Regions from separate parts of the Psychrobacillus sp. Z3-81 genome, predicted to be linked through region 3. Evidence: predicted binding sites of a transcription regulator. Region 3 holds the regulator's gene; each other region holds the start of a gene.
The links. Region 3 encodes CtsR, which represses protease genes until heat stress. Its sites were predicted from a motif close to ATGGTCAATAAAGGTCAAACA; they were not measured.
Positions count from the first base shown of each region.

Region 1: a site for CtsR is predicted at 2,476-2,496, ahead of clpP (ATP-dependent Clp endopeptidase proteolytic subunit ClpP). Genes of this name have one in related genera too.
Region 2: a site for CtsR is predicted at 2,563-2,583, ahead of AC1ECF_RS07515 (ATP-dependent Clp protease ATP-binding subunit). Genes of this name have one in related genera too.

Region 1 is NZ_JBWQPU010000004.1:159,800-167,711, forward strand. Features, by position in the region: gene AC1ECF_RS06330 (S-layer homology domain-containing protein) at 333-2,078, opposite strand; tRNA gene AC1ECF_RS06335 (tRNA-Arg) at 2,342-2,413, opposite strand; gene clpP (ATP-dependent Clp endopeptidase proteolytic subunit ClpP) at 2,575-3,168, shown strand; gene AC1ECF_RS06345 (HPr family phosphocarrier protein) at 3,656-3,913, opposite strand; gene whiA (DNA-binding protein WhiA) at 3,934-4,875, opposite strand; gene AC1ECF_RS06355 (gluconeogenesis factor YvcK family protein) at 4,903-5,901, opposite strand; gene rapZ (RNase adapter RapZ) at 5,879-6,790, opposite strand; gene AC1ECF_RS06365 (NUDIX hydrolase) at 6,768-7,265, opposite strand; gene trxB (thioredoxin-disulfide reductase) at 7,860-7,912, opposite strand, start outside.
Region 2 is NZ_JBWQPU010000005.1:88,251-96,162, reverse strand. Features, by position in the region: gene AC1ECF_RS07535 (Cof-type HAD-IIB family hydrolase) at 1-297, opposite strand, end outside; gene AC1ECF_RS07530 (prolyl oligopeptidase family serine peptidase) at 420-1,178, shown strand; gene AC1ECF_RS07525 (metal-sulfur cluster assembly factor) at 1,233-1,541, shown strand; gene AC1ECF_RS07520 (Crp/Fnr family transcriptional regulator) at 1,788-2,483, opposite strand; gene AC1ECF_RS07515 (ATP-dependent Clp protease ATP-binding subunit) at 2,607-4,739, shown strand; gene AC1ECF_RS07510 (DUF2929 family protein) at 4,794-4,988, opposite strand; gene AC1ECF_RS07505 (beta-ketoacyl-ACP synthase III) at 5,151-6,086, shown strand; gene fabF (beta-ketoacyl-ACP synthase II) at 6,112-7,350, shown strand; gene AC1ECF_RS07495 (ABC transporter ATP-binding protein) at 7,712-7,912, shown strand, end outside.
Region 3 is NZ_JBWQPU010000007.1:64,014-71,925, reverse strand. Features, by position in the region: gene AC1ECF_RS09390 (ABC transporter permease) at 1-626, shown strand, start outside; gene rsgA (ribosome small subunit-dependent GTPase A) at 947-1,990, shown strand; gene AC1ECF_RS09380 (CtsR family transcriptional regulator) at 2,501-2,971, shown strand; gene AC1ECF_RS09375 (UvrB/UvrC motif-containing protein) at 3,139-3,528, shown strand; gene mcsB (protein-arginine kinase McsB) at 3,518-4,615, shown strand; gene AC1ECF_RS09365 (ATP-dependent Clp protease ATP-binding subunit) at 4,605-7,055, shown strand; gene radA (DNA repair protein RadA) at 7,113-7,912, shown strand, end outside.

The DNA of each region.
Region 1 (7,912 bases), on a different contig from region 3:
GCTCATTTTAGGAGAAGATTTTCATCGGCTGGTGCCGACCGAGAGTAAATGGCGGCCAAGCGAGAGTAAGCTCCTGCCGAACGAAAGTAACGGGGCTGAATGAGAGTAAAGGAATCTTATCCGAGAGTAAGCTTAGCCTATGTGAGAATAAAGTATCTGTGAATGAGAGTAAGCCGAAAATCAGGCGAATCACCTTCCTCACCAGTAGCTATTCCCCCTAGTAGCATCTCCTACTCATCAGCATCTTAGCCAATGCCCTTCAACCATTTAATCCCTAACCTGTCTAACAAAAAAACTGCAGGTAAACAGGATGTTCACCTACAGTCTCATTATTATTTCATTTCACTCACTAGCTTACCGTTAGCATCTAATAGTTTCGCAGCGTCTCCGCTGTTATTCCAGATCGAAGAGCCAGTCCATTTAATGTAGCCTGTGCCCGTTTTGGCTTTAGGTCCACTTGTTACGTAAACCGTTTTACCTGCTCCTAACGTGTAATCCGGGAAGGTAAACTTTTGGTTACCCTCTACCGAAACTAGTGTCCACCCTTTCAGGTTCACACTTTTCGTGCCAGTGTTTTTAATTCCAACGATTTCTGCACTTAGATCCTTACTTACAATCTTCACAGCTGTTGAAGTGGAAGGTGTTGTTGTTCCACCCGTGCCGGAACCACTTCCTGTTCCTGTGCCACTTCCCGATCCAGTACCAGTCCAAGCTTTCGCTGAGACGCCATGAGTTGTTCCATTTGTTGTAACCGTAATGTTTCCAGATGCAGCCGTAGAATAAATTTTAGAGCCGACATTCTTTAATCTCGTAACTACATCTGCATGAGGATGCCCATAAGTGTTCTCCTTCCCATAACTTAGAATCGTAGAGATAGGTTTCACATTGCTTATAAATTTCGCAGAGCTGCTACCGTTAGAACCGTGGTGACCTGCCTTAAGAACGGTCGCTTTCACATTATAATTAGCCATAATGGAAGCTTCTATATTAGTGTCAGCGTCTCCCATTAACAGGAAGGATACCCCATTATACGTAACCTTTAATACGATGGAAGCATCATTGGGTTCAGATGCATTTCTATTTGCATGAAGCACCTGGACAGTTATAGAGGAATCTAGGTTAATTTTCTGGCCAGTTGTTGCAATCGTGTACGGGATATTTTTCGTATCCACTAATTGTAATAAATTGTAGTAAGTCTGTGTAGTATGCGCTTTTCCGGAATCAATAAAATTAGAAACCTTGAAGTTATCTAATACAGGGATCAATCCACCTATATGGTCCGCATCTGGATGAGTAGCTACCACATAGTCAAGCTTTGTAATGCCTCTTGAATTTAGAAAGCTGACAACCTTATCGCCACCCGCTTTTGTACCACCGTCAATTAGCATGGTTTTATTATTTGGTGTTTGAAGAAGAATAGAATCACCTTGCCCAACATCAATAAAATGAGCATACATATTTGGCATAGGCTTGAAGCTATCATCTAATAGTCGGGCCATAAAGACAGCGAAATGCTGACGAGTAATTTTCCCATTTGGCTTAAAGGTGCCATCTAAATACCCTGTTGTAATATTTTCGCTAGCTAGTGTACTAATAAAGCTTTTAAAACCATTATCAGTAGTCACATCTGTAAAAGAATAGGAGTTATTAGAAGGAAGATCATATCCTAAAACTAGGATTTTCGCCATTTGTCCTCTTGTTAGAGTCCCTTGCGGATCAAAATACTTCGTTCCGTTTGCAGCAGTTTTACCTGAAATAAAACCAAGCTGCACTGCTTTCGCTACCTCTTGATATCCTTTCATGCCAGGCTTTATATCCGTAAAACCAGGGTCTGGTGCTGTAAAATCTGTGATTCCCTTTTCTCGTAAAATCATTGTTACAGCATGCATTCTTGTTAATTTATTGGTTGGCTTAAACGTTCCATCCGGATAGCCAGTAATAACCTTTTTCGAAACTAAGTAGTTGATCTCATCCTGGTAGTTTGTCACGTCAGTAAAGGACGCAGCAAAAGCCTGTTCTTTTGGGAATAACCCCAGAACAAGCAGGATAGATAAAAGCATCATTACTATTCTTTTCACTTTCTTAAACCACCCTATCTGTATATTCTAGTTGCAGTTAATCATTATACCTGACAAAGCAGAAAACTATGGACGCATTATTTTACCAAAATAATTAAAAGAAAGGGATAAAAATTGGCAAGGAATGGGTAGTATAGTAGGGTAAGTAAAAAACACGCTAACCAAATTTTGGCTAACGTGTTGTTTTTATTAATCTGGCAATAAAATAAAAAACACCTTCAAAGCTAGTAAGCTTGAAAGGTGGCTAATCTGTTTCAAATAAACGCCCTCGGAGGGAATCGAACCCCCATCCCAAGAACCGGAATCTTGTGTCATATCCATTAAACTACGAGGGCAAGCGACTTTACTATTATACAAATGTATAGGAATTAATTCAAGTGAACTTTTTGAAGCGTAATATTTGACCTTCCTTGACCATAATGTGTATGATAAAGTTACAGCTGAGGAATAACTTAGCAAGAAAATCTCAAAACCACCTTTAAGGAGGCAATACAGAATGAATTTAATACCAACAGTTATCGAGCAAACGAATCGTGGAGAACGTGCATATGACATCTACTCTCGATTATTAAAAGACCGTATTATCCTATTAGGAAGCGCAATCGATGACAACGTGGCTAACTCCATTGTTGCTCAGTTATTATTCCTAGAAGCAGAGGATCCAGAAAAAGACATCTCCCTTTATATCAATAGCCCTGGCGGAAGCATTACTGCTGGTATGGCAATTTACGATACGATGCAATTCATCAAGCCTGACGTACAAACAATTTGTATAGGAATGGCCGCTTCCATGGGAGCTTTCCTATTAACTGCTGGTGCTAAAGGAAAACGTTACGCTCTTCCAAACGCAGAGGTAATGATTCACCAACCACTTGGCGGCGCTCAAGGTCAAGCTACAGAAATCGAGATTGCGGCTAAACGTATCTTGTTCTTACGCGATAAATTAAACCAAATCATGTCCGACCGCACTGGTCAACCAATGGAGGTCGTTTCTAGAGACACAGACCGCGACAATTTCATGACTGCAGAGCGTGCAAAAGAATACGGTATCATCGACCAAATTCTAGAGCGCAGCGACTTAAAAAAATAATCTATTCAGATCCAAGGGATGAGATACTCCCTTGGATTTTTTTATTGTGTGGTGCGTTTGTGGATGTCGGGTATGTGGGGGGTGTGATTTGATGGTGGATTTTTGCGATTATACTCTCGTATCTTGCGATGAAGTAAGCGGTCACTGGAATCTTTGCGATTTGCCTGGTCGATCGGAGGAGTCTTTGCGATTACGAGGTCTGTCTTTGCGATTATTATAAGGGTCTTTACGATTTGGAGGCCGATCTTAACGATTAAGCGATTGGTCTTTGCGATGATAGGAGCGGACACTTGAATCTTCGCGATTTCAGGAGAAGTCTTGACGATTCTAAGCAGGGTCTTTACGATTTGGAAGCCAATCTTCACGATTTAGCGATCGGTCTTTGCGATGATAGGAGCGGACACTTGAATCCTTGCAATGAAAGAAGCGGATACTTCGGACTACTATTCCCCATCAAAAAAGCTGCCCTAGTCTTAGGGCAGCAAGGTTATTCTTCGTTTGAGATGAATTTTGCAAGTGTTGCTACAGCTTCTTGTTCGTCGGAGCCTTCTGCGCTTAGGGTGATGATTGCGCCTTTTCCGATTGCAAGGCTCATGATGCCCATGATGCTTTTCGCGTTCACTTTTTTGTCGTCTTTTTCAAGGTAGACGTCTGCGATGTGACGGTTAGCCTCCTGTACGAATAATGCTGCTTGTCTTGCTTGTAAACCAGATTGTAATTTTACTTCGACTTGTTGCTCTGTCATTATTTTATCAGCCTCTTTCTCTAAATGGTTTCTCCTCTTCGAAGAGCATCTGCAATTTCATCTAGCTTTCTTAAACGATGGTTGATACCAGATTTACTGACACTTCCGGTAGATACCATGTCTCCCAGCTCTTTGAGGGTGACGTCTTGGTATTCCACTCGGAGGCGGGCAATTTCCCTTAATTTCTCAGGTAATTGGTCAAGCCCAATGGTATTTTCGATGAATCGAATATTTTCTACTTGGCGAATAGCGGCACTGATGGTTTTATTCAAATTGGCTGTTTCGCAATTGACCAATCGATTTACACTGTTTCGCATATCTCGAATTATACGAACATCCTCGAATTTTAACAAGGCTTGGTGGGCACCTGCTATGCTTAAAAAGTCAGATATTTTCTCCGCTTCCTTTAAATATGCCACAAAACCCTTTTTACGTTCAATGGTCTTTGCATTTAAATCGAATTTATTCATTAATTCTACTAATGCATCACTGTGTGTTTTATAAAGGGAGTATATTTCCAAGTGGTAGGAGGAAGTTTCCGGGTTATTTACGGAGCCTCCTGCTAGGAAGGCTCCTCTTAGATATGCACGCTTACAACAATTTTTTTTTACTAGTCCAGGGTCAATCGAATATTCAAATTGAAAGCCTTCCTTTAGGATTTTCAAGTCCTCTAGTAAGTGCTTGGCACCTTCACGAATACGACAGATGTATACATTATTTTTCTTTAGACGCATTTTTTTACGAACTAACAGCTCTACGTCATATTTATATATATCTTTGATCAATGTGTATAATCTTCTTGCAATAGCAGCATTCTCTGTTTGTACGTCTAAGCTTAACATTTTATTACTAAAAGATAAGGAACCATTCATCCGTATGAGAGCGGATAGCTCTGATTTTGCACAGCAAGGCTTCGAATCCTCCTGTGTCATTTCTTTCTTTGTCTCAGAAGCAAACGACATGTTCCGTTTCCCCCTTTCTCCTTGGCGTTACACGAGATTCCTGTTAATCGGACTTGTGTGAGCCTGTGTATTTGCGTATTCCATTAGCCACTTAGCTACCTCTGCGGCATTATGGCGGACTGCACCATTATAAACAAGCGAGATATCTTTTTTGACAATCTCTAAATTAAGCCTCTCTAGCCTCTCGATATCAATCTTCACAGGAGAGGCCTTTTCTTGCTTATATAAGAATTGTACGTTCTCCGGTACCTCTTCATTACTAATAAGAATGGTATCTAAGAAATTGTGGTCTACATGCTGTATCAGTGCTTCGACATGATCATAGGCAGTGTAATTATTCGTTTCACCAGCCTGTGTCATTAAGTTGCAGATATATACCTTTTTGGCCTTTGATTGCTTGATTGCTTGGCGGATGCCATCTACTAATAGATTTGGCAATATACTAGTATATAGACTTCCTGGCCCAATTGCGATTATATCAGCTTGACGAATACTAGCAATTGTTTCCGGTAATGGCTTTACATCATTTGGGGTGATAAACACCCTTTCTATTCTCTTTCCATAGGTCGGTATTTTAGATTCCCCACTAATGACCGTTTTATCCTCAAATTGTGCGTTTAAGGTTACTAGCTGATTAGCTGCAGGCAATACTTTCCCATGGATTTTGAGCACCTTACTCATTTCGGTGATAGCATGGGAGAAATCGCCAGTAATAGAGGTTAGTGCTGTTATCATTAAATTTCCTAAAGTATGGCCTTCTAATTCTGTTGAATTAGAAAAACGAAATTGGAACATTTCCTCTACAAGCGGTTCCACATCTGAAAGTGCTGCAAGGACATTTCGAACGTCTCCAGGAGGTGGAATTTCATAGTCATCACGTAATCGCCCAGAGCTTCCTCCATCATCTGCTACCGTCACAATGGCAGTGATATCAATAGGATGCTTTTTTAAGCCGCGAAGCAAGGTGGAAAGGCCAGTTCCACCTCCAATGATTACTATTTTCTTACGCTTTTTTGAACGCTCCATCTTGTAAATCCTTCCTAATTGTGACGTCTCGATGGGTGATAACAGCTTTGTCCTCATTATTAAATAATTTGCCAAAATACTCAGCTAGGGTGACGGAACGATGTTGACCACCTGTACAGCCAAATGCAATAACTAGCTGTGTTTTACCTTCTCGTTTATATTGGGGAATCATAAATTGTAATAAATCAGTGAGCTTTTCAATTAATGTTTTTGTATCTGCCCATTTTAACACGTAGCCAGAAACCTCTTCATCTAGACCTGATTTTAGTCGAAGCTCTTCAATGTAATAGGGATTCGGCAAAAAGCGCACGTCAAAAACAAGGTCAGCATCTATCGGAATACCATGCTTAAAGCCAAAGGACATGACATTCACGGTAAACACCTTTTTACCTTGTGTTCGAAACTCCTCATGAATTTTATCACGCAGCTCTCGCGGTTTCATCTTGGAGGTGTTATAAATAAACTGGGCTCTTCCCTTTAATTCTGATAGCAGCTCACGTTCCTTTTTAATCCCATCTAAAGGAAGACCAGAATTTGCGAGAGGATGGGATCTCCTAGTTTCCTTATATCTTCTCACAAGAACTTCATCTTGTGCATCTAAAAATAGTACCTTCGGATTTACAGCGCTTTCTTCTTGTAGCTGATTAATAGAATCAACCAAGGAATGGAACATTTCTCCTCCACGCAAATCCATTACAGCGGCAATATTTCTCGGCTGTTTGTTTGAATCAATCATTAGTTTAATAAACACACTCAAAAGCTCCGGAGGCAGATTGTCAATGCAATAGTAGCCTAAATCCTCAAAGCTCTGGATTGCAACGGTTTTCCCTGCCCCAGACATGCCAGTGATAATGACAACCTCCGTATCAAGCTTTTGTTGAATTTCCACTTTTCACATCTCCTTCCCAAGATTGTTGTATCGTTTCTTCAATTAAATCAAAATCAGGTGTATATACAAATGTACCGTATTGCATTCCTAAATCCTTCACTGCAAACAGCAAATTTGTTCTATCTCCTTCTGCCATTGGGAGTGTTTCAAGTGCTTCCACCGGGTGCCACTCAAGTACACCCTCTCTATTCTCTTCGTAAGGAACACCATCTAAATCTCTGGCTACAAACGTAAACAGCATCCACTCGTCGAGCTTCTTGCCGTCCTCTTGAATTACCATCGTATAAATTCCTTTTAAATGAGGATCTATGGGAATTGCATTTGTTTCTTCTGTAAATTCACGAATTGCCGACACCAGGATGGACTCTCCCTCTTCCATCTTTCCACCTGGAGCAACGTACCAATTTCTTCTCGGCTTTTTCAGTAAAAGAACTTTATTATCCTTACATACAAGCAAATTAGCGATTCTTTGCACTAGTTGTCCTCCAACTTTCTTCTATTCTTACTATATATTATACAATAAAATACACAAAAAGAGGCTGTTCAGGATTATTATCCGTGAAACAGCCTGTTAAAAATGTTCCTATATAAAAAGGGGGTCAATTTATATACTCTTACTATACACTTAATATGTTGCAAGACAGTTACATAAAAATTAAGAGATTATTAAATTGACGCAAGCTAAATAATTCTTAGGAGGGGATGTCTCACAAATCGAAAGTGAGCGTAAAGTAGTTGTTTTTTATTGCTAATAAACCAATGTTACTTGGATAATAATTCCAATAAGATCATTAACCGCACCTATTTCCCCTTTCAGCGCAAGTAATACTCCCAACCCCGCAAGTAAACTCCCTAACATCGCAAGTATCCTTCATTAAAGCGCAAATAAACTCACAGCAACCGCATGTAATGGATTTCATTTCCAATGCGCCATCATTAATTGCATAATAATCCCAAACACTCAATCGCACCTATTCCCCATTTCCTACAGTCACGGCACTTTCTTGTCAATCCAAGCCTTCTCTCACCAAAAAGAAAAGCTGCAGGAGAATCTCCCGCAGCCTTTTTATTACTTCATCGTATCTCTTAAGTTTTCGATATAGTGCTGAGCAGCTTGAGCAG
Region 2 (7,912 bases), on a different contig from region 3:
TTCTACTGCTTCGATTACCTCTTTTACAACTTTCAAGTCAATAGGAGTATGTTTTATCTCCCAAGAAGCATTTTTTGGATGATGCACGAAAGCTCCATTAAAATTTACGATGGGAGTATGTAATCCTAGTTCACGATAATACATTTCACTAGCTCGATAAGGTCTCCCAGTAGCAATCATAACCTCGTGGCCAGCTTCCTTTGCTTGAAGAAGGACTTTCTTCGTTTTGGAAGATATGACCTTTTCATCTGTTAATAAAGTTCCATCTAAATCTAAAACAATTAAATGACGATCCATTTCTTAAACTCCTCTCTATTGTAAAGTGTATCCTGTTAAAGGTAGGACGTCAAAACGAATTAACGTCTTTTGAAAAAGAGCTTTTGCTTTGGTAAAATAATATATTATCGGAGGTGGATGGAATGATTGTTCAATCAGAAAAGTGGGATGGTATACCTCTCTTACATATATACAATAATAGTATGGATGAAGAAGCGCCCATCGTAATTTTTTTACATGGGTTTGAAAGTGGGAAAGAGCACAACCTGCATTATGCGTATCAGCTTGTACAAAAAGGTGTTCGAGTATTCATGCCTGATGCTCATTTACATGGGGAACGCGACGAGCAGTTGGATCAAATCCAAATGAGTCTTCGGTTTTGGGAAACTGTTTTAACTTCTATAGAAGAAGTAGGGAAGCTAAAGAAGGAACTCGAGAAAAGAGGCTATCTTACAACTCAACGTATGGGAGTTGCAGGAACCTCCATGGGTGGGATTACAGCCCTTGGGTGTTTAACTGCATATCCATGGATTGACTCAGCTGCTATTATGATGGGAACGCCAGGCTATGTAGAGCTTGCGAAGCAGCAAATTTCGACATTTGAAACAAGTGGCTTCCAAATTCCTCTGTCAGATGAAGAAAGAGAAAAAATGTTTGCTACGCTTGCAATGTTTGATGTTACCACTCAAATGGAAAAGCTGGAGGGGAAGGGCTTGTTTTTCTGGCATGGTGAGAAAGATGAAGTGGTTCCTTACAAGCCAACTGCAGCTTTTATTCAGAAATTTCAAGCTGCATATGGTGAGGAAAGCATCGAATTCATGAGTGAAAAATCCTCAGGGCATGCAGTTTCTCGTAAAGGCATGCTAAGAGCGATGGAGTGGCTTGCAAACAGTTTGGCATAATGATGTTAGTTTGCTATGATTAGGTGAAATGAAAGAAGTTAGGAGGAATCATAAATGGATCAAGACATGAAAGATAGCATGATGTCGGCCCTTGAAAATGTGATCGATCCTGAGCTAGGAGTCGACATAGTAAATCTAGGCCTAGTATATGAGGTAGATTTGACAGAGGAAGGACTAGCTACTGTAACAATGACACTAACTTCCATCGGTTGCCCAATGGGACCTATGATTGTTGATCAAGTAAAAACTGCATTGGCAGAGTTGCCTGAGGTTAAGGATACAGAGGTTAATGTCGTATTTAATCCACCTTGGTCAAGAGATAACATGTCACGTTATGCAAAGATTGCTTTAGGGATAAGGTAAAAAGAACAGCAAAAAGTGTATGCTCCTTATTCAGGGGCATACACTTTTTTATTTTAAAAATACAAATTTTTCAATTTTGGCGCTTGCGTATTTCAGTGCTGTTCAGCTCCAGCGCCTTGCCCCTCGAGGGCCAACAAGATGTTGGTCAGGAAAACGTTGTCACACAATGTGACGTTCTTAGTTTTCCTTCCGTACTCGCCGTACCCCATTTGCTTGTTGGGGCAGACGTAGGCGCTTGCGCATTTCTTAATCTATTCGACAAATACATAAGGGACAGTTTTCACATTGGTTTTCATTGCGCAATTTTTCTATGTCATGAATGGTAATGATACCCTTTTGAAAGGATACGATGCCTTCACTTTTTAAGTCATTTAGCATTCTGTTCACTACTTCTCTACTCATCGCACAAAGGTTGGCAATATTTTGATTGGTTAAAGGGAAGTTTATTTTAATACTCCCATGATTCTCAGGAACTCCATAAGTATTCGCTAAACGAATCAAAGTAGAGTACAGAGCACCTTTTTTCCCATTTAACATTAAATCTCGGAACCTTGTTTGATTTCTAGAGTATATAAGCTGTACATATTTCGTCCACTCTACCATTATACTCGTTGAGTTTACTAGAAGTGCTTCGAATTTACTTCTATTTAACGCGGTTAAAAGAGTGGGCTCCATAGAAATTGCCGAAAAATGATGGATTGAGCTGTCTGAGAAGATTGAATCCTCCCCTATGCAATTCTGAGGACCAACAATTCTTAGCATCATCTGTTTGCCACCCTCTGTATCTTTTACGATACTAATAGAGCCAGTATGGATGAAGAAGATATCATTGGATTGCTCTCCCTCTTTAAAGACGGGTCTATCTTTTTCAATCTTTATATTTGTACCATATTGCTGAAATAAAGCTACAATGTCTGGGGATAATAATATATTATCGCTCACTTATGACCCCCACCTTTCCAGTTTTCTATCCATCATAGCATATTTCTTTACAATATATGCTAGAAGCAATACTATTGTATTAGTCAAGAAAGGTCAAACTTTTTTAGAACGGAGTTGAAAGTAATGCAATTAAATCAGCAAGATCAAAAAAGCCCGTTAGATACTTATGGAAGAAACCTAGTAACAGCAGTTAAAGAAGGAAAGATGGATCCTGTCATCGGACGAGATCAAGAAATCAGAGATGTTATTCGTATTTTGTCTAGAAAAACAAAAAATAACCCTGTCTTAATAGGAGAACCAGGCGTTGGTAAAACTGCTATAGTAGAAGGACTCGCTCAACGGATTGTAAAAAAAGACGTGCCGGAAGGATTAAAAGAAAAAGAAATTTATGAGCTTGATATGAGTTCGTTAATTGCTGGAGCAAAATACCGTGGAGAATTTGAAGAGCGCCTTCAAGCTGTGTTAAAGCAGGTCAGAGAAAGCGAAGGACAAATCATTCTTTTTATTGATGAAATCCATACGATAGTTGGTGCAGGGAAGTCAGATGGAGCAATGGACGCAGGTAATATGCTGAAGCCTATGCTCGCTCGTGGAGAATTACACTGTATTGGTGCGACTACATTAGATGAATACCGAATGCATATTGAAAAGGACCCTGCTCTTGAGCGGAGATTCCAACAGGTTCTAGTTCGTGAGCCGTCTGTAGAGGATACTATTTCTATTCTACGTGGGTTGAAGGAACGTTTCGAGTTACACCATGGTGTACGAATACATGACCGAGCAATAGTGGCAGCTTCCCAGCTATCAAATCGTTATATAACGGAGCGTTTTCTTCCGGATAAAGCAATTGACTTGATAGACGAGGCTTGTGCAATGATTCGTACAGAAATAGATTCTATGCCTCAGGAATTGGATGAGGTCACTAGACGTATTATGCAGCTCCAAATTGAAGAGCAGGCGTTAATGAAGGAAAAGGATGCTGCTAGTCAGAAGCGTTTAGAACTATTGCGTGAAGAGCTGAAGGAATTGGAAGATTCTACAAAAGAAATGAGAAGCAAATGGGAAAATGAAAAGAAAGCCATCCAAGTTATTCAGCAGAAGAGAGAAGAGCTGGACCGTTATCGTAGAGAATTAGAGGAAGCGGAAAATAACTATGATTTAAATAAAGCAGCAGAGCTTCGACACGGGCGAATTCCATCACTTGAAAAAGAATTAACTGAATATGAGCAGGATGTTAATAAAGGAGCAGAAAATAGATTGCTTCGTGAGGAGGTAACCTCCGACGAGATAGCTTCTATTATTTCTAGATGGACAGGGATACCTGTGACGAAACTTGTCGAAGGAGAACGAGAAAAGCTGCTTAGACTAAAGGAGACACTTGGTGAAAGAGTAGTTGGCCAAGACCAAGCAGTTCGATTAGTGACAGAGTCAGTATGGAGAGCAAGAGCTGGTATTAAGGATCCAAATAAGCCGATTGGAAGCTTTTTATTCCTAGGGCCAACTGGTGTTGGGAAAACGGAGCTTGCTAAATCATTGGCTGCAAACCTATTTGATTCGGAGGACCATTTTATTCGAATCGATATGTCTGAGTATATGGAAAAGCATAGTGTTTCCCGCTTAGTTGGTGCTCCTCCTGGTTATATAGGATATGAAGAAGGCGGACAGCTGACAGAGGCAGTAAGAAGAAATCCATATTCCGTTGTATTATTGGATGAAATTGAAAAGGCTCATCCAGACGTTGCGAATATTCTGTTGCAGCTGATGGATGATGGTCGTATTACCGATAGTCAAGGTAGAATTGTAAACTTCACGAATACGGTTGTAATTTTAACCTCTAATATAGGTTCACAATACCTTACAAATACAACAGGTACAGTGGAAGAAGCAGAGGAAGCAATGGTAATGGCGGCGCTACGTGACCATTTTAAACCGGAGCTGCTTAATCGAATGGATGACATCATTATGTTCCATTCTTTATCGACTCAGCATTTTGAAAAAATAGCAGAAAAATATGTGAAACAGCTACAAAAGCGTTTAGTAGAACAAGAAGTGAGCTTACAGGTTCACGAAGATGTGTATAAATGGATTGTAAAGGAAGGGACAGATGCGGCATACGGTGCGCGTCCTTTAAAGAGATTTATCCAGCGTCATTTAGAAACTGCGGTTGCACGTATGCTCATAAGCGGAAGTATTCCACCAGGCGGAAAAATTGAAGCTAGGATTGAAAACAATGAGCTTGTAGTCACTGCGGCTTAAGTTGATAAAAAAAGAGGGTACCCAAAATATCGGGACACCCTCTTTTCTTATAGATTAATGATGGTCATGTGTTGGAGCTGGATCGTTTGGAATAATTGCAGTAATCAACAAAATGATAATAGCTGCCGGAATGGCCATATAAAGCCCGTCCATTAATTCAAACTTCGCTACACCTTGAACGGAACCAACTACATAGTTAAGCATTGTAACTAAGATAATTGTCCAAAAGAACGTCATAATATATTTCATTTCATTCACCTCATGCTTAAATTGACTAACTGTATCATACCATATGTTGTCCCAATGCAAAAGAATATTTATAAATGGTTCTAATTATATTGAAAATTAATGTTTTATTCGCTATTATTAATACCAGGTACTAATAATAGATTACAAGAAGAGAGGGATACGATGAATGCTGGTATTATCGGTTTAGGAACCCACACTCCAGAGAAAATTCTAACTAACCACGATTTAGAAAATCGATTAGATACTTCAGATGAATGGATTCGTACAATGACTGGGATTGAAGAGAGAAGAATTGCAGGTCCTGAGGAAGATACTTCTCATATGGCATTCAAGGCGGCTGAGAATGCAATCGAACATGCACAAATTTCTCCTGAAGAAATTGGGTTGATTATCGTTGCAACTGTAACACCTGACAAACCTTTTCCAAGTGTGGCAACGATGATTCAAGAACGGCTCGGTGCAGTTCATGCAGCTGCGATGGATATTTCGGCAGCTTGTGCTGGATTTATGTATGGATTAGTAACGGCAAAGCAATTTATCGAATCAGACACATATAAGTATGTTTTAGTAGTAGGTGTAGAAAAATTATCGAAAGTCACTAATTGGGAGGATCGAAATACAGCTGTTCTATTTGGAGATGGAGCAGGTGCAGCTGTGGTTGGAAAGGTTTCAGAAGGTAGAGGAATCCTTTCTTACGAGCTTGGAGCAAACGGCACTGGTGGAAAGTATTTATTCCAAGACGGACCTCACATCTATATGAATGGTCGTGAAGTATTTAAATTTGCAGTTCGTCAGATGGGTGAGTCCGCTGTCAATGTCATAGAAAAGGCTGGTCTGAAGAAAACGGATATAGATTTACTGATACCTCATCAGGCTAATATTCGAATTATGGAGGCTGCTAGAGAACGACTAGAGCTTCCGGTAGAAAAGATGTCGAAGACAATTCATAAATATGGGAATACTTCTTCGGCTTCTATTCCTTTATCATTGAAAGAAGAGCTTAATAATGGCAAAGTGAAAGACGATGATGTCATTGTCATGGTAGGCTTTGGTGGAGGATTGACATGGGGCGCTATTACACTTAAATGGGGAAGATAAATATAAAAAAAGGGGAGTAATAAGGATGACAAAGCGTAGAGTTGTGGTAACTGGATTAGGTGCAGTTACCCCGCTAGGGAATGATTTGGAGACAACTTGGTCTGGAATTAAGGCAGGTAAATCTGGAGTAGGAATGCTAACTAGGTTAGATGCAGATTTATTTTCAGCTAAAATAGCGGCAGAAGTAAAGGATTTTCAAATTGAAAATTATATTGATAAAAAAGATGCTAGGAAAATGGATCGATTCACTCATTATGCCCTGGCTGCTTCCATTATGGCTGTAAAAGATGCAGGACTTGAGATAACAGATGAGCTAGGACTTCGTACTGGTGTATGGATTGGCTCCGGCATTGGAGGAATGGAAACATATGAACAGCAATTTCGTGTGTTTTTAGAGAAGGGTGCTAGAAGAGTAAGTCCATTCTTTGTTCCGATGATGATTCCTGATATGGCTTCTGGACAGGTGTCTATTCATTTTGGTGCTAAAGCAATAAATTCTTGTACAGTAACCGCATGTGCTTCTGGCACGAACTCCATAGGCGATGCTTTTAAGGTTATTGAACGTGGAGATGCGGACATTATGATAGCAGGAGGCGCGGAAGCACCCATTACAAGTATGTCAGTTGCAGGATTTTGTTCCAGTACAGCGCTTAGCTTAAATACAGATCCTGAAAAAGCATCCAGACCGTTTGATGCAAATCGAGATGGTTTTGTTATTGGCGAGGGAGCCGGGATAGTAATTCTAGAAGATTATGAGCATGCAAAAGCACGTGGTGCAAAAATCTATGCAGAAATAATTGGCTATGGTTCAACCGGAGACGCTCACCATATCACGGCACCAGCGCCAGAAGGAGAGGGAGCTGCAAGAGCGATGAAACAGGCATTGGAGGATGGAAACGTTCAACCAGAAGCGGTAGATTATATTAATGCGCATGGTACCAGTACCTCTTATAACGACGCATTTGAAACAATGGCTGTGAAAAGCGTTTTTGGAGAGCATGCATATAAGCTTGCCATGAGCTCCACAAAATCAATGACTGGTCATTTATTAGGAGCAGCAGGTGGTGTAGAGGCCATCTTTACAGTCCTAGCCTTACATGAAGGTATCCTTCCGCCAACGATCAATTTAGAGACGCCAGATCCACAATGTGACCTAGATTACGTACCAAACGAAGCAAGAGAAAAGAGTATTCAATTTGCTATGAGTAACTCGTTGGGCTTTGGTGGTCATAATGCAAGTATATTATTTAAAAAGCTAGATTAGCATATCAGTCTATCTTGAGAAATTTGTTTTACTCCTGATTAAGTTTAAAAACATCATCTAGTTTAATTTTCCTATCAGTTACCTATTCTTTCCATATAAATGAGAAGGAATAGGTTTTTTTGTAATCATTCTATGAAATTAGTTTGAAAAAAAGTCGAATATTTGATGGTAAATAAAAAAATTTTTTTCAAACAACTAATATCCTTCCAAATATAGATGGCAGTTGACTTTCTTGTACTTTATGGAATTGAGTAAATATATCAAATTGATTGAAAAGTTAAAAAATGTATTGCTCTTGAAATAAACTTGTAATAAAATTCATATCTAAGAGAACAACAAATAAAAAATTTGAGGTGTACACATGGCAATCAATCATACTTTTAAGAAAGAGACACCCTTATTGAAAGTGAAAAACTTACAAACTGGTTTTAAGATAGATGGTGAATATTATAACGCTGTCGATAATGTTTCTTTCCACGTAAACAGGAAGCAAATTGTCGGAATAGTAGGAGAATCTGGTTGTGGAAAGAGCGTTATGTCCCTTTCTATCATGCAGCTCTTA
Region 3 (7,912 bases):
ACGTTCCGTCTATGTTATCTGTTGTAACTCTCTTTACGGTAATTGTAGGAGCAGGAATGATTGCAACAGAATTTTCGACAGGGACTATAAAAATGCTATTAACGAGACCGGTGAAAAGGTGGAAAATACTGGCTTCTAAGTTGCTGGCGATGAGTTTATTTGCAACGGTACTTACAGCTATCACGGTAAGCTTAGGGATCATAACAAGCTATCTATTCTTTGAGTCTACTCCAGCTTATATACTAGAAGCTAATAACGGAGAAATTACAGAAGTATCCTTCTGGGGAAGAGTCTTATTGCTAACTGTTCTTTCTTTAGTAAATGTGCTGGTTATTAGCGTTTTGGCCTTTATGATTGGATCTGTATTCCGCTCTAGCTCTCTGGCGATAGGTATTTCTATCTTCCTACTATTTATGGGGACGAATATAACTTATTTACTTTCCATGAAGTTTGATTTTGCAAAGTATATTTTATTTGCTAATACTGATTTATCACAATTTATAGGTGGTGAACCACTCATAGAGGGCTTAACTTTACCTTTTTCTATTTCTGTTATAGCCATCTATACAGTTGTATTTTTAGTTATTAGCTTTGTGACCTTTAATAAACGAGATATTACTGCGTAAAAAGCCTATTGCATGTTCAGAAGTGTTGTAGTATTCTGTAAATAACAAACGAAAGGAGTGGGGTATTATGGCAATTGTAACTATTAACCAACGAATCAGTCATTTCATGATGTCCCATTCTGTAAACTGGATTAAATAAGGGGGAAAGCTTGAAGTTAATCAAGCTATTCTTTTGCTATTCCATTTACTTTCTTTCTAATGATCGGGGACCATGATTGCTGATTTCGTGCAGTCATGGTTTTTTATTGCCTAATTTTAACCTTTGACTAAAAAGGGCATGATGTTTGGCTAATTATTAGGAGGAATTTAAATTGGATAAAATAGAACAATATGGTTGGAATAATAATTGGGAAGAAAAGTTAAATGGTAGAGGAATTGCTGGTAGGATTTTGTTGGAGCATAAGCATTTATATAGAGTGATAACAAATGAAGGGGAATGGCTGTGTACATTATCCGGAAAGTTTAAGTTTGAGCAAGGGCGAGAGATGTTTCCAGCGGTAGGCGATTGGGTAGTTTTAGAAAAAATGCCTGGGGAAGAAAAAGGGATTATCCATGCTGTACTACCTCGTGTTTCTCAATTTTCCCGAAAGGTAGCTGGTTCTACAACGGAAATACAGCTAGTAGCAGTAAATGTGGATTATGTGTTTCTTGTGATGTCACTTAACCATGACTTTAATATTCGCCGTATGGAGCGTTACTTACTTGCGGCTTGGGACTCAGGGGCAATTCCAGTGATTGTACTAACAAAAAAGGATATGTGTGAGGACTTGGCGTATTATCTAAGTGAGGTAGAGTCAGTAGCGTTTGGGCTAGATGTCTATACAGTGAGTAGTGTCACTGGGGAAGGCATAGAACAACTGTCCAACTTACTGGGAAATGGAAGGACAGGAGCATTGCTTGGTTCATCAGGTGTTGGAAAATCTTCTTTGATCAATGCTTTATCTGGGCAAGAAGTAATGACGGTAAGTGATATCCGAGAGGATGATAGTAAAGGAAGACATACTACTACCCATAGAGAGCTAACCTTGCTACCTAATGGCGGTCTATTGATAGACACGCCAGGAATGAGAGAATTTCAGCTTTGGGATAATAGTGAGGGCGTCAGTGCCAGCTTTCAAGATATCGAGGATTTGGCATTAAATTGTCGCTTTCGAGATTGCGAGCACAAAAAAGAACCCGGTTGTGCTGTCCAAGAAGCTATTCAAGACGGCAGGTTAAAAAATGAGCGATATAAGAGCTACGTAAAGCTCATGCGAGAGCTTGCCCATATCGAAAGGAAAAATGATATGGTGGCTCAAAAGGCGGAACGGGATAAGTGGAAGCAGCTATCCAAGTCGCAAAAAGGTTTTAAAAAGAAAAGATAAGTAAAACGGAATATAAATTTTCTCTTTGAGGTAACCTGAAACTACTGACTATTTTAGTCGGTAGTTTTTTTATCCCGCATTAAGGGACAGTAAGACTCCCACTTCAAGATGGCAAAAGAAATAAGACAGCTAAGCGGGAGATCAACTGTCCCTAAAAGCCCGATTGGTTCAACTAATGATTGGTGGGGGATGAAAGCAAACCCCCACCAATCAAAGTTTCACTTTATAGGATAAGACGATGACAAAACCACCTAGCTTTGCTTGTCGGAGCAGAACAGGCGCTTGCGCATTTCGTGGTGTCCAGTTCCAGCGCCTTGCCCCTCGAGGTCAAATGTGAAAAAGCTGTGGTGGCCGGAGAGCTGCCTCCTCGCTTTTCCCCATTTGCTTGTCAGAGCAGAACAGGCGCTTACGCATTTCTAGGGAAAAGCATATGAATTGCATGGGAAAAAGAATCTCGTTATAATATAGTCAAAGATAGTCAAAGTCAGTTTGCGGAGAAGAGGTGAGAAGATGAAAAATATATCTGACATTATAGAAGGGTATTTAAAAGCGATTATAGAAGAAGAAAGCAAAGGACAAATTGAAATTAAAAGAAGTGAAATTGCTGAAAAGTTTCAATGCGTCCCATCGCAGATAAACTACGTAATTAATACTCGGTTTACCCAAGATCGTGGTTATTTAGTAGAGAGTAAGCGCGGGGGTGGAGGGTATATTCGAATCCTTCGAGTCCGTGCGCATACAAAGGCTGATTTAATTGAGCATATAATAAATAGTATTGAAAATGGTGCCTCAGAATCGGTTACGGAAGATATTGTATTTCGATTACTGGAGGAAGAAGTAATTACAAAAAGAGAAGCAAAACTGCTCTTGGCTGCTCTTAGTAGGAATACGCTGAATATCCCTTTTCCAACAAGAGACAAAATAAGGGCACGCCTTCTAACTGCGATGCTGCTTACTTTGAAATATGAGAAAAATGATTAGGAGACGGGGTGTGTTGAGAAGTGATTTGTGAAAATTGTAAACAGAGACCTGCCAAAGTAACAGTTACACAAGTTCATAATGGTGAACACTTTGAAAGACATTATTGTGAGGTATGTGCAAGTGGACTCAACCCGTTTTACGTAGAATATAAACAGGACCCGCTCTCCTTGCATCAGTTATTGTCTAATTGGTTTAACCATGCAGAGCAACCAATTCACCATAGACAACAAAGACCGGCAATTGCCTGTGAAGAATGTGGTTGGTCTATTCAACGCTTTTTGGATGAAGGAAAATTTGGTTGTGCTAACTGCTATAATAGCTTCCGCGATCAACTACCCACGGTCTTAAAAAGATTGCATAATGGGAATGCTACCCATGTGGGAAAAGCGCCGGGTGCTATTGGAGAGAGAATAGCTTTGAAAAAACGAATTGATAGTATTCGGGACCAAATGAAAGAAGCGATTGAAACAGAACAGTTTGAACAAGCGGCGAGACTTCGCGATGAAGCGAGGGCATTAGAAAGTCAACTTGCCGGAGGTGAAGAAGATGTCCATTGATCATTTTTTAGATAATTCTATCTCCAGTTGGATGGAAGGTAATGGAGAGCATTCCGATATTGTGATGAGCACTAGAATACGATTAGCTAGAAACTTGAACGGCTATCGTTTTCCATTAGCATTTTCGGAGGATGAAGCACATAAAATTGACCATTCTGTCTCTTCCACTCTCATAGACGCAGATGAGCATTTAAAGATGAACTTTTCCTCTATTCAAATAAAAGATATACCGGAGCTTAGTAGACAGGTACTGGTTGAGAAGCATTTAATAAGCCCAAAGCTAGCAAATTCACCTGAGACTGGTTCTGTGCTGTTATCTGAGGATGAATCGGTAAGTGTCATGGTCAATGAGGAGGACCATATCCGGATTCAATGCTTATTTCCAGGTCTTCAAATAGAAGAGGCATATAAGCAAGCAGATACCATTGACAGATTATTAGAAAAAGAACTGCCATATGCCTTTGATGAGCAATTTGGTTACTTAACAAGCTGTCCAACAAATACAGGCACAGGCTTACGTGCTTCTGTCATGATGCACTTGCCGGCACTAACCAAAACAAAGCAGATGAGTAGAATCATAACGATTATTTCCCGGTTAGGAATGGTAGTGCGAGGCATTTACGGAGAAGGTAGTGAAGCGCTCGGCAATGTGTACCAGGTGTCCAACCAAACTACGTTAGGTAAAACCGAAGAGGATATCTTGGCCGATCTTCAGAGTATCACAGAGCAAATTATCCAAAAAGAGAGAGAAGCTAGAGATACTTTGCTAAAGCATTCTCCAAATACATTAGAGGACCGGCTCTACCGTTCCTTGGGAATCCTTTCTTATGCAAGGCTCATGACTACGGAGGAAGCAGCACGTTGCCTTTCAGATGTCCGTTTAGGAATTGATATGGGGCTAATCAAAGATGTGGATGAAACTATTTTAAATGAATGCATGATCTTTATGCAGCCTGGTTTTCTACAAAAGTTTGCAGGCAGTTCATTAACCACAACAGAAAGAGATATGTTTCGAGCGAAGTTGTTAAGGGAACGTTTGCAAAAAGGAGAAAAAGAGAGAAAAGGAGAGAAATCGCATGATGTTTAATCGTTTTACACAAAGATCCCAAAAAGTACTACAATTGGCTCAAGAAGAGGCAATTCGTTTAAAGCATGAATCAATAGGAACAGAGCATATCTTGCTTGGTTTAATTCGAGAAGGAAGTGGAATTGCTGCGAAAGCATTAGATGCTATCGGAGTGGACCCGAAATTAATTGAAAAGGGAATTGCAGAACTAGTAGGTACAGGAACAGAAGATGTTGGCCCGATTGTACACTATACACCTCGTGCGAAGAAGGTAATTGAACTTTCCGTAGATGAATCTAGAAAACTTGGTCATTCTTATATCGGCACAGAGCACTTGCTTTTAGCGTTAATTCGCGAAGGTGAGGGAGTAGCTGCACGAGTATTAAATAATTCAGGTGTAAGCTTAAATAAAGCTCGTCAGCAAGTTCTTCAGTTATTGGGAAGCTCCGATCAAGCTCATGGAAGCAATGGCAATAGCAGTGCTGCTCCAGCTAGTACGCCAACATTAGATGGTCTTGCAAGGGATTTAACACAAATTGCAAGAGAAGGTACATTGGATCCTGTTATTGGTCGAAGCAAAGAAATTACGAGGGTAATTGAAATACTTGCTCGTCGTACTAAAAACAACCCAGTATTAATCGGAGAACCAGGAGTAGGTAAAACAGCTATTGCTGAAGGTCTTGCTCAACAAATTGTACAAAACGAAGTACCAGAAATACTACGTGATAAACGTGTCATGACATTAGACATGGGAACCGTGGTGGCAGGAACGAAATATCGCGGTGAATTCGAAGACCGTTTGAAAAAAGTAATGGATGAAATTCGCCAAGCGGGCAATGTCATTCTATTCATTGATGAGCTGCATACTTTGATTGGAGCAGGAGGAGCGGAAGGTGCAATTGATGCTTCTAACATTTTGAAACCTGCCCTAGCTCGTGGAGAAATTCAGTGTATAGGTGCAACTACGCTTGATGAATATCGCAAATATATTGAGAAAGACGCAGCTTTAGAACGTCGTTTCCAACCTATTCAAGTAGATCAGCCTTCAGTAGACGAAGCAATTCAAATTATTTACGGGTTAAGAGATCGTTACGAAGCTCACCATAGAGTGAAAATTTCTGATCAAGCTGTTGAGGCAGCGGTGAAAATGTCAGACCGATATATTTCAGATCGCTTCTTACCAGACAAAGCAATCGATTTAATTGATGAGGCAGGATCAAAGGTTCGTCTTCGCTCTTATACAACTCCGCCAAACTTAAAGGAACTAGAAGCACAGCTAGAGGCTGTTCGTTCTGAAAAGAATGCTGCTGTACAAAGTCAAGAATTTGAAAAAGCAGCTTCCTTTAGAGATAAAGAGCAAAAAATTAAAGATAAATTAGAAGAAATGAAAGATAGCTGGAAAGAAAAGCAAGGAAAAGAAGAATCAGAAGTAACGGTAGAAGATATTGCTTCCGTAGTATCCATGTGGACTGGTATTCCGGTTTCCAAGCTAGCACAAACAGAATCGGAGAAGCTGTTAAAATTGGAAGAAAAGCTTCATGAACGTGTTATCGGGCAAAAAGAAGCGGTAGATGCAATTTCGAGAGCAATCCGTCGCGCGCGCGCAGGCTTGAAGGATCCAAAAAGACCAATCGGTTCCTTTATTTTCTTAGGGCCAACAGGGGTAGGGAAAACAGAGTTAGCTCGTGCGCTTGCAGAGGTTATGTTTGGTGACGAGGATGCAATGATTCGCGTAGATATGTCCGAGTACATGGAAAAGCATTCGACTTCTCGTCTTGTAGGTTCTCCTCCGGGATATGTTGGATTTGATGATGGAGGCCAGCTAACAGAAAAAGTCCGTCGTAAACCTTATTCTGTCATCCTTTTAGATGAAATAGAAAAAGCGCATCCAGATGTGTTTAACATTCTCCTTCAAGTATTGGAGGATGGACGCTTAACAGATTCTAAGGGCCGTACAGTAGACTTCCGTAATACAGTGGTAATAATGACATCTAACGTTGGAGCAGATGCTCTGAAATATAACAAATACGTTGGCTTTAATCTTCAAGATAATGCAAAATCAGATTATAAAGACATGAAAGGAAAAATGTTAGAGGAATTGAAAAAAGCATTCCGACCTGAATTCCTAAACCGTCTAGATGAGATGATTGTGTTCCACTCACTTGAGAAAGAACATCTAAAAGAAATTGTGACGCTTATGACTGAGCAGCTGGCAAAACGCTTGAAAGAGCAAGGGATCGATTTAGAGCTTACTCCAGCAGCACAAGACAAAATTACTTCTGAGGGCTATGATCCGACATACGGAGCACGACCACTACGTCGAGCACTTCAGAAGCATGTGGAAGATAGACTTTCTGAAGAATTGTTAAAAGGAACTGTTCTAACAGGTCAGCACGTAGTATTTGATGTAGAAAATGATGAGTTCGTCGTACGAACAGCAGAACCAGTAACAGAAGGCTAATAAAATTACGGCATTCCGAACGTGAGAACGGAATGCCTTTTTACATAGGAGGAAGTAATGGCGAAAAGTAAAACAAAATTTATGTGCAGTGAATGTGGTTATGAAGCGGCAAAATGGATGGGTCGATGCCCTGGCTGTGGTGCTTGGAATACCATGGTAGAGGAAAGAGAAGTTGTATCTAAAGGACCAAAGCGCTCCTTCCAGCATTCCACTGGCGTAGCCCAAAAGGCAACTCCCATTGTCTCAGTAGAAACGGTTGAAGAGCCAAGAGTCCAGACAGAATTGACGGAGCTGAATAGAGTATTAGGAGGGGGGATTGTCCCAGGTTCGCTTGTACTGATAGGAGGAGATCCCGGCATCGGAAAGTCCACCTTATTATTACAGGTCTCTGCTCTGCTCGCTAATAAAGGAGAAAGAGTATTGTATATATCTGGTGAGGAATCTATTCGCCAAACAAAGCTTCGTGCAGAACGTCTTGGTGTTACTTCTAGCGAGTTATACATTTACTCTGAAACAAATTTGGAGCTAATCAATGACACAATTGAGCAAGTGGAGCCAAAGTTCGTTATTGTGGACTCTATCCAAACAATCCATCATCCGGAAGTTACTAGCGCTGCTGGAAGTGTGTCGCAGGTGCGAGAATGTACAGCAGAGCTAATGCGTATCGCAAAAACGAAAGGCGTGGCAATTTTTTTAGTCGGTCATGTGACGAAAGAGGGACAAATAGCGGGTCCAAGATTACTAGAGCACATGGTAGATACAGTTCTATATTTCGAAGGAGAAAGGCATCATACGTATCGTATTTTACGCTCACAAAAGAATCGATTTGGTTCCACAAACGAGATTGCTATATTTGA